DNA from 3 places in the Idiomarina sp. OT37-5b genome. Region 1 is predicted to be linked to each of the others. Evidence: predicted binding sites of a transcription regulator. Region 1 holds the regulator's gene; each other region holds the start of a gene.
What was found. The regulator NrdR, encoded in region 1, represses ribonucleotide reductase genes. The targets are predictions, from matches to a motif close to AAACACNANATNTNGTGTTT.
Positions count from the first base shown of each region.

Region 2: a site for NrdR is predicted at 1,638-1,657, ahead of nrdA (class 1a ribonucleoside-diphosphate reductase subunit alpha). Genes of this name have one in related genera too.
Region 3: a site for NrdR is predicted at 1,875-1,894, ahead of nrdG (anaerobic ribonucleoside-triphosphate reductase activating protein). Genes of this name have one in related genera too.

Region 1 is NZ_CP027188.1:1,961,289-1,964,569, forward strand. Features, by position in the region: gene ribBA (bifunctional 3,4-dihydroxy-2-butanone-4-phosphate synthase/GTP cyclohydrolase II) at 1-127, opposite strand, end outside; gene ribD (bifunctional diaminohydroxyphosphoribosylaminopyrimidine deaminase/5-amino-6-(5-phosphoribosylamino)uracil reductase RibD) at 138-1,265, opposite strand; gene nrdR (transcriptional regulator NrdR) at 1,258-1,707, opposite strand; gene glyA (serine hydroxymethyltransferase) at 1,751-3,007, opposite strand; gene ettA (energy-dependent translational throttle protein EttA) at 3,180-3,281, shown strand, end outside.
Region 2 is NZ_CP027188.1:1,405,352-1,408,632, forward strand. Features, by position in the region: gene ubiG (bifunctional 2-polyprenyl-6-hydroxyphenol methylase/3-demethylubiquinol 3-O-methyltransferase UbiG) at 1-711, shown strand, start outside; gene C5610_RS06550 (HAD family hydrolase) at 704-1,411, shown strand; gene nrdA (class 1a ribonucleoside-diphosphate reductase subunit alpha) at 1,695-3,281, shown strand, end outside.
Region 3 is NZ_CP027188.1:126,142-129,422, reverse strand. Features, by position in the region: gene nrdD (anaerobic ribonucleoside-triphosphate reductase) at 1-1,372, opposite strand, end outside; gene nrdG (anaerobic ribonucleoside-triphosphate reductase activating protein) at 1,384-1,842, opposite strand; gene C5610_RS00590 (nitric-oxide reductase large subunit) at 2,159-3,281, shown strand, end outside.

The DNA of each region.
Region 1 (3,281 bases):
CCGGCGTCACGCAATCAGCGGCAATGATCAGATCGCCTTCATTTTCACGATCCTCATCATCCATCAGGATGACCATTTTACCCTGACGAATATCCTCAATTATTTCTTCGGTAGTGTGTAAGCCCATAGCTAACCTTTTACTGTTGATTCTGTGGAATACCGATAATCCGAGTATCCGGCCCCACTTGACGCCGATCGGTAATACGAATGCGCGGAGCTTGCGTCAGTGCAGTCAGTGACGTCAAATCGACCACGCCCCGGGCATCCGAACCAAGCAACTGATTGGATTGGTATAAATAAACTTCATTCACTAAACCTGCATCACAAAGCGCGCCAGCCAGTCGGGCACCGCACTCCGTCCAGATCAGATTAATCTCACGTAGCGCCAGCTCCAGCATCATGTCATGCAAATCCACGTTGCCATTCGCGGTACGCCGCACTATCACCTGGTGACAATGGCTGTGGCGGCTGGCATCGGCTTCTTCATGACGAACCAGCCAGACCGGCCCGGGTTGTTCAAACAAAGCCAGTTGATCGTGAATACGGTTTTGTCCATCAATGATAATACGCACCGGTTGTTTGAGTGGATCCGGTAACGGCCTTGAGGCCGGCCACTGCTCGGCACGCACGGTTAAACGCGGATTATCAGCCAGCACTGTATCGGCACCGGTTAGAATCGCGTCGGCATGCGCCCGCCAATACTGCACGTCGGCACGCGCCTGCGGCGACGTGATCCACTGGCTTTCGCCGTTAGCCAATGCCGTGCGGGCATCCAGTGAAGCAGCCATTTTTAAACGCAACCAGGGTAACTGCGTGGTCATGCGGTGAATAAAACCCGGATTAAGTGCGCGTGCCGCTTGCTCCAGAATACCAACCTCTACGTCGATACCTGCTTCGCGTAAGCGGGCAATGCCCTTGCCCGCCACCTGCGGATTGGGATCTTCCATTGCCACCACCACCCGCGCAACACCAGCATCAATCAACGCATTAACACAGGGCGGCGTGCGGCCAAAATGGCTGCAAGGTTCGAGCGTGACGTAAGCGGTAGCGCCTTTAGTTTGTCCAGCCGCTGCGGCTATCGCATGCACTTCCGCATGGGGTTGACCCGCACGCTGATGCCAGCCTTCGCCGATGATTTTTTGCTGCTGTGTGATGACACAACCGACCGCAGGGTTTGGGGCCGTCGTTAACATGCCCCGGCGACCGAGCTGCAACGCCCGGTGCATCATCTGATGATCAATGATTACTTGGGTAGGATCAGTCATTAAGACGGGCGATCTCCTCGCCAAATTCGCGGATGTCTTCGAATGAACGGTAAACCGAGGCAAAGCGCACATAGGCCACTTTATCGATTTGCTTTAAATTATCCATCACTTGATTACCGATGAAATCGCTACTGATTTCACGTTCACCGGTCGCCCGGATCGCTGATTTAATTTTGTTAATGGCTTGTTCCATCAGTTCCAGACTGACAGGGCGTTTTTCCAATGCCCGTAACAAACCGTTACGCAATTTATCCTCGTTAAACGGTTCACGGCTGCCGTCGGATTTAATCACTCGCGGCATAATTAATTCAGCGGTTTCGAACGTGGTAAAACGCTCTTTGCAGTGATTACATTCGCGCCGACGGCGCACCGATGCGCCATCCGCCACCAATCGCGAATCAATCACTTTGGTGTCTTGGGTGCCACAAAAAGGACAATGCATCGATGCTCTCCGGTTAACTTAACGATCCAATTCCGATCATGCGTTATTGATACACTGGGAAGTTCGCACACAGGGCTTTCACCTGTTCGCGAACCTTCTCAATGGTTGCTTCGTTGTTAATGTCGTCTAACACGTCGCAAATCCAGTTCGCTACCTGTTCGGCTTCCGCTTCTTTGAAACCGCGGCGGGTAATCGCCGGCGTCCCCAGGCGCAGACCTGACGTCACAAACGGCGAACGTGGGTCATTAGGAACCGCGTTCTTGTTCACGGTAATAAAGGCACGGCCCAAGGCAGCATCGGCGTCTTTACCGGTAATGTCTTTGTCAATCAGGTCAACCAGGAACAAATGGTTCTGAGTACCGTTAGAGACAATTTTATAGCCACGGCTTTGCAGTGTTTTCACCATGGTGTTGGCGTTTTTCAGAACTTGTTCCTGATAAGCTTTAAATTCTGGCTGCAGCGCTTCTTTAAACGCAACCGCTTTAGCGGCGATGACGTGCATTAACGGGCCACCCTGGTTACCAGGAAACACCGCACTGTTTAATTTCTTGTGCAGCTTTTCATCATCTTTACCTGACAGGATCAACCCACTGCGCGGACCGGCAAGGGTTTTGTGCGTGGTTGTGGTCACCACGTCAGCGAATGGAATCGGGCTTGGGTAAACACCTGCCGCAACCAGACCCGCTACGTGTGCCATATCGACCAACAAGTAAGCCCCCACTTGATCGGCGATTTCACGGAAACGCTGCCAATCAACAATACCCGAGTAAGCCGAGAACCCGGCTACAATCACTTTAGGTTTGTGCTCTTGCGCCAGACGTTCAACTTCCGCATAGTCGATTTCGCCGGTTTCTTCCGATAAACCGTACTGCACCGCATTATAAAGTTTACCCGAGAAGTTAACGCCGGCACCGTGCGTCAAGTGACCACCGTGCGCCAGGCTCATACCAAGGAAGGTATCACCGGCTTCCATCAACGCCATGAACGCGGCCGTATTGGCTTGCGATCCCGAATGCGGTTGTACGTTCGCGTATTTCGCACCGAACAACGCTTTGGCGCGCTCAATGGCTAAATCTTCAACGATATCGACGTACTCGCAACCGCCGTAATAACGTTTGTGCGGATAGCCTTCGGCGTACTTGTTAGTAAGCTGGGAACCTTGAGCTTCCAGTACCCGCGGGCTGGTGTAGTTTTCTGAGGCGATCAGTTCGATGTGCTGTTCCTGACGCTCTACTTCCTTGCTCATTGCGTCCCACAGTTCAGCATCAAACTCGGCGATATTTTGTTGCGATTTTTGCATTACGGCTCCCACTTTACCTATTTGACTTGGGGCATACGCCCAGAGTGCCGCCATTTTAACCTAAAACCACCCGTAATGCCTAGTTTGTAACAACAAACAAATTTGGGCATTTGGGCCATTTGGCTTTAAACTATCGGCAACTCTTTAAACCAAATCAAGGATTGTTCGTCGCATGGCGCAATATATATATTCCATGTCACGGGTGAGCAAAGTTGTTCCCCCTAAAAAAACCATTCTAAAAGACATTTCACTGTCGTTTTTCCCAGGTGCCAAA
Region 2 (3,281 bases), 560 kb from region 1:
GACCCTGGCGAAATCGATAAGTTTTCTGCGCTTGCATCGCGCTGGTGGGATCCGGAGGGTGAATTTAAACCACTGCACAAAATCAACCCGTTACGGTTGGACTTTATCGAGCAGCACGTCAACGGGCTGTTTGCTAAGAAGGTCGTCGACGTTGGCTGTGGCGGTGGCTTACTGACCGAGGGCATGGCGCAACGCGGTGCTAACGCCCAGGGCATTGACCTGGCTGAGCAATCACTGGAAGTAGCACGCCTGCATGCGCTTGAGAGTCAATTAAACATAGACTATCAATGCATTTCAGCAGAGCAATTCGCCAGCCAGCATCCCCAGCACTTTGACGTTGTCACCTGCCTGGAAATGCTTGAACACGTGCCCGACCCGGGCTCGATTGTGAAAGCCTGTGCAGCCATGGTAAAACCGGGGGGCACGGTGTTTTTCTCAACCCTAAACCGTAACGTAAAAAGCTGGTTGCTGGGTATTGTAGCTGCCGAGCATATACTGCGCTGGGTGCCAAAAGGCACCCATGATCATCAACGCTTTATTAAGCCGTCGGAACTCCTGGCAATGACCGATGCAGCAGGACTGCAGGCGCAGGCCATGAACGGTATCGTCTATCATCCGTTACAAGGTTTTAAACTCAGTGCTCAGGATGTTGATGTCAACTACATTATTGCCTTAACAAAACCTACGCTGACGGTGGGCAACCATGCGTAACCAGGACAACAAACCGGTAGCCGCGGTATTATTCGACCTCGACGGTACGCTGCTGGATACAGCACCAGATCTCGGTGCGGCGTTAAATCATGTCTGTCATTTGCATCAACGTCCGGCGGTGCCGGCTGAGCGGTTTACGCCGTATGCCTCGCACGGCTCCCGCGGGCTGCTGAATTTAGTCTTTGCCGACGACATTGCCGCCTCGCAGGAGCAGTTGCTGCCGCAACTACGGCAACAGTTTTTAAGCTATTATCACGACAACATTGCCACCCATACCCGCCCTTACGACGGTATTGCGGAACTGCTGGCCGCCCTGCAGGAGGCCGATATTAAAGTGGCGATAGTCACCAACAAGCCGATTGCACTAACCCACAGGTTGCTGCCTCACTACCCGGAATTCGCTCACATTGAGGTGGTGGTCGGCGGCGATACGTTACCGGTAGCCAAGCCTTCTCCGGAACCCCTGCTGCATGCGGCCGAACAATTAGGTGTTCATGCTCACAGTTGCCTGTACGTCGGCGACGCCGAACGTGACATTCAAGCAGGCGTAAATGCGGGCATGGCAACGGTACTTGCTGCCTATGGTTACATCAGTGATGAAGACCAACCGCAGCGTTGGGGTGCCGATTACACCATTGAAACGCCGCAGCAATTATTACGCATACTTTCCGTCGCTGACGCATTGACACAATCGCTATAGAATTGCTGCGACTAAGAAAGCAAATTTACAGACAAAAAAATTATATGCCACTGTCCCCGGCGCAAACGCAAGTAGCTTAAGCGTTGTGAGAATCTATCGCATTTTGCAACATAAATTTCTTATTATTTTGACGTAAATTGACTTGATCACAGGGGACGTTACTTCTAGCATACTGAGTAATCCTTCACCCCTAGATATTGTGTTCATTCGTTAATCAGAAGGTTTTTTACACAATATCTTGTGGCTACACTTATATAACAAATAGATAAGAGTCGGCGCTAAAATGAACGATCAACTATTCGTCACCAAACGCAGTGGTCAACGCGAACCTTTAAACCTCGATAAGATCCACCGTGTCATCATGTGGGCAGCAGAAGGCCTTCATAATGTGTCTGCATCTCAAGTCGAAATTAAGTCCCATATTCAGTTTTACGACGGCATCAAGACTGAGGACATTCACGAAACTATCATTAAAGCAGCGGCGGATTTGATCTCCGAAGAGGCGCCGGACTACCAATATATGGCGGCTCGGCTGGCCATCTTCCACCTGCGTAAACGTGCGTATGGCAAATTTGAGCCACCGCGCCTGTATGATCACGTCAAAAAAATGGTTGCGGAACACCGCTACGACGAGCACTTGCTGGACGATTACAGCGAGCAGGAGTTCGACCAGATGGATGAGATCATTGATCACTGGCGTGACATGAACTTTTCCTACGCCGCGGTGAAGCAGTTGGAAAACAAGTACCTGGTGCAGAACCGTGTTACCGGTGACATCTACGAGAGCGCTCAGTTCCTCTATATTCTGGTCGCCGCATGCTTGTTTGCCAACTACCCTAAAGCAACGCGGATGGAGTACATCAAGCGTTTTTACGACGCTACGTCGACCTTTAAGATTTCGTTACCGACGCCCATCATGTCAGGTGTTCGTACTCCAACACGGCAATTCTCATCGTGCGTTCTGATTGAAACCGGCGACAGCCTCGACTCCATTAACGCGACGGCCAGTGCCATCGTTAAATACGTTTCACAGCGCGCCGGTATTGGTATTAACGCCGGTCGTATCCGCGCTCTGGGTAGCCCAATTCGCAATGGCGAAGCCTTTCACACCGGTTGTATTCCGTTTTATAAGTACTTCCAGACAGCGGTTAAAAGCTGCTCTCAAGGCGGTGTTCGCGGTGGTGCCGCCACCCTGTTCTACCCACTTTGGCACCTCGAAGTGGAAAGTCTGCTGGTACTGAAAAACAACCGTGGTGTTGAAGAAAACCGTGTTCGTCACCTGGACTATGGCGTACAGTTTAACCGTCTGATGTATCAGCGCTTGATCAAAGACGATTACATCACGCTGTTCAGCCCATCCGATGTTCCGGGTCTGTACGATGCCTTCTTCGAAGATCAGGATCAGTTTGAGCGCCTGTACGTGCAATATGAGCAGGACGAAAGCATTCGTAAGAAGCGCATTAAAGCGATTGAGTTATTCAGTCTCTTTATGCAGGAGCGCGCCAGTACCGGCCGCATTTACGTGCAAAACGTTGACCACTGCAACACGCACAGTCCATTCGACTCGAAAGTGGCGCCGGTGCGTCAAAGCAATTTATGCCTGGAAATCGCACTGCCGACTAAGCCTTTACGTCACGTTAATGACGAAGAAGGTGAAATCGCACTGTGTACCCTGTCTGCCTTTAACCTGGGTAAGATCGAAAAGCTCGAAGATTTTGAAGAGCTGGCTGACCTCGCCGTACGAGCTCTCGACAGCCTGTTGGACTATCAGGAATACCCGGTGCCGGCAGCCTACAATGCCACCATGAACCGTCGTACGCTGGGTATTGGTGTCATTAACTTCGCCTACTACCTCGCCAAGCACGGTGTC
Region 3 (3,281 bases), 1.1 Mb from region 1:
CGTCTGCTTTGTCCCATTTTGAATTTTTCACACCAAGGTTTTCAGCCGGCACAAACTCGGTGTTAAACAGATAGCCATAGGTCAGTTTCGCCTGTTTGTTGGCATCATAAATGACCTTCAAATGCTGCTGAACAAAACGTTTATAGGCGTCGTTGTTACCCACCGTAATGCCCTGCGATTCGGCAGCTTCCGCCATACCGTTAATGCCAATCGTTAAGAACTGTTTATCGAGACTGATGAAGCCCGCATCATAAACGGTAAGTAACCCTGCACCTTTGTATTCTTCCATCATTGCCCGGTATGCAACCTGATATTTATGAATTTTCTGTACTTCGGTTTCCAGATCGCGGCCATCCTGAACCAGACGATTCATGTTGATGGTAATGACATTGATCGACCCGGTCGCGACACCTCCGGCACCCAGGGTGTAGGAAAACGTGTTATCACTGATTTCATTCCGCAAACGGCAACACGATGCCAGTGAGTCTGCGTTATCTGACAAGTAAATAAAGAATGAGCTGCCCTGCGAAAGTTCCGCTGCCATTTTTTTAGCAAACGTCTGGTCTTTACACTGGCCATTGTCCGTTAACATTGCCACGGTCACGACCGGGAACGTCAGAATGGTTTTCTCGCGTTCCTTGTTAAACCAGTCGAGGAAAAAGTCCTGCAATGCACTAACCGACTCCCACTGTGGCTTGGTAAAGTCGGCAGGAAACACAAAATCGCCAAACATCGATTCAAAATAATGCTTATCGTAAATGGAAATATTCCAGAATACGCTTTGATACCCTCGTGCTGCGGCGGGTTGATTCAGAGCATAAACCACATGCTGAAGATGATTAGCAATTTCGTGGCGATGTGTGGCTAAGTAGTTGTCGCCGTAATCTTTGCGGGCAAAATAGTCAAAATAGGTAAGAAACTCGACCGTCGCAACGGCACCGGCAAACTGCGAGCTGACCGCGAACACAAAGTTCACGAAGGTACCGCAAAAGGATTCCAGATGCTTCGGCGCCTGCGATTCGCCCCCGAGCTTAGTGAGTCCGTCACGCAAAAATGGGTACATGGTGACCGAAACACAATAGGGTTTTAGGCTGGTTTCATCGTGCACGTAGATTTCATGATCTTCAATTTGACGAACGTACTCTCTGGCCAGGTCTTCATCGAATAACTCAGCAATCTTATTACTGACCTGTTTGCGGTTAACCTGGACAAAAAAGTCCTTCATTAATTCGGCTTCCAAGGTGGCAATGTTCTTTTGCGTGACATTGGCGTTGGCGTCCATCTTTGAACCGTCAGCCGCATTCTGGGCGTGCAGGTAGTCGTTAATAAAATTAACTTTGCCGGTGACTTGCTGTTCGGTTAAGCGCAACATAATTATTCTCCTTATTGAAACGCAACATTCAGCACTTGCTGGTTGCGCAAATCATAAAACTTCTGATTTGTTGTAGGGCTGTCGAGCCCGCCGAGTTCTTTCACCCAGGGGCCGGTTTTTAGAAAATCCAGGTGCTCACGCAGTTGAATGGACACGTTGTCATAGCCCGTATACAAGCAGGTTTTTATTCCCCGACGGCGAGCCAGCTTCAGACACGCCTTCAGCATCTCAGGCCGCCATTCTCCGCCCATAAACGCCAAACAGGTAATAAACCCCTGGTAACGATTAAGTTGCTGCGCCAGATAATCCAGGGTTAACTCCAGACCGGAACCGACGGCCCAGGTATCGGCACTGTGGCAGCCTTTACACCCAACAGGGCAGCCGGTCATGGTATAAGCCAAAGACACCTCGCCAGGGACTTCCTGAAAGACCACTTCCTCGCTACAGTAACGAAACAACGCATCGCGCATAAAACACCATATATAGTTATTAAACTTCTTATTAGCACTAGATATTGTGTTTAAGGCTAATCTGTTTTTGGGCTTTTGCGTTGATCAGTGTCAACGATTCATGAGGCTATTGCTTACTGTTTGAATTCCCTGAGTTTTCTTAGAGAGGGTTAATTTAACCCTGTCGGTAAAATAAACCCCAACCAGTATGGTAGGAATCACCTAGACTCATAAAAATTAGTTTTATTTCATAAGGTTAACTATTGGCCTGTTAATTGCTCTAGAGAAGTGCACACATTTTTAGCGCTACAACAAAAGCAATTAAAGGAGGTCGTGAATGGCCGGGTATCGTAAGTTATGGTGGATACTCATTTGTATCCTCGCTATTACCTTTGGCATTTTGGGGTACTTTGGTAAAGAAGTTTATCGTGAGGCTCCCCCTATCCCTGATCAGTTTGTTACCCCGCAAGGCAAGATTATCGCCACGGAGGATAGTATTCTGGACGGGCAAACCGCATGGCAGTCTGTGGGCGGCATGCAGTTGGGCTCTATTTGGGGCCACGGCGCGTATCAGGCGCCCGACTGGACAGCCGATTGGTTGCATCGCGAGTTGATCGCCTGGTTAGAAATTCGCGCGCAGGAAGTCTTCAATCAACCCTATGACTCTCTGACAGGCGCTCAGCAAAACCAGCTGCAGTATGAACTGAAGCAAGAGTATCGTACCAATACTTACGATAAAGACAGCAACCGCGTGATCTTGAGTGATCGCCGGGTACAAGCCATTGAGCAGACCGCAGATTATTATTCACGCCTGTTCAGCGATGACCCTGAGCTTCGCCCTACCCGTGTCAGCTACGCGATGAAGGAAAACACGTTACCTTCGGCAGAACGCCGCGCGGTAATGACCGATTTCTTCTTTTGGACCGCATGGGCAGCCGCAACCGAACGCCCGGATGCAGACGTTACCTACACCAACAACTGGCCTCATGAGCAGTTAATCGACAACGTTCCGAGCGCAGAGAACATCATCTGGTCGATCGTCAGTGTGATTTTGCTGATTGCTGGTGTTGGCGGATTGATTTGGGGCTGGGCATTCCTGCGTAATCACGACGAGGACGACCCCGCCGCACCCAAAGAAGACCCGTTAACCAAGATTAAACTGACGCCATCGCAAAAAGCCTTAGGTAAATACTTATTTATCGTTGTCGCACTGTTCTCACTGCAAGTATTACTGGGTGGCTTTACCGCGCACTATACGGTTGAAGGCCAGGAGTTTTATGGCATCGACGTATCACAGTGGTTCCCGTATTCATTGGTCAGAACCTGGCACATTCAAGCCGCGCTGTTCTGGATCGCGACGGGATTCCTGGCGGCAGGTTTATTTTTGGCCCCCATCATTAACGGTGGCAAAGATCCGAAATACCAGAAACTGGGCGTCGACATCTTATTCTGGGCATTAG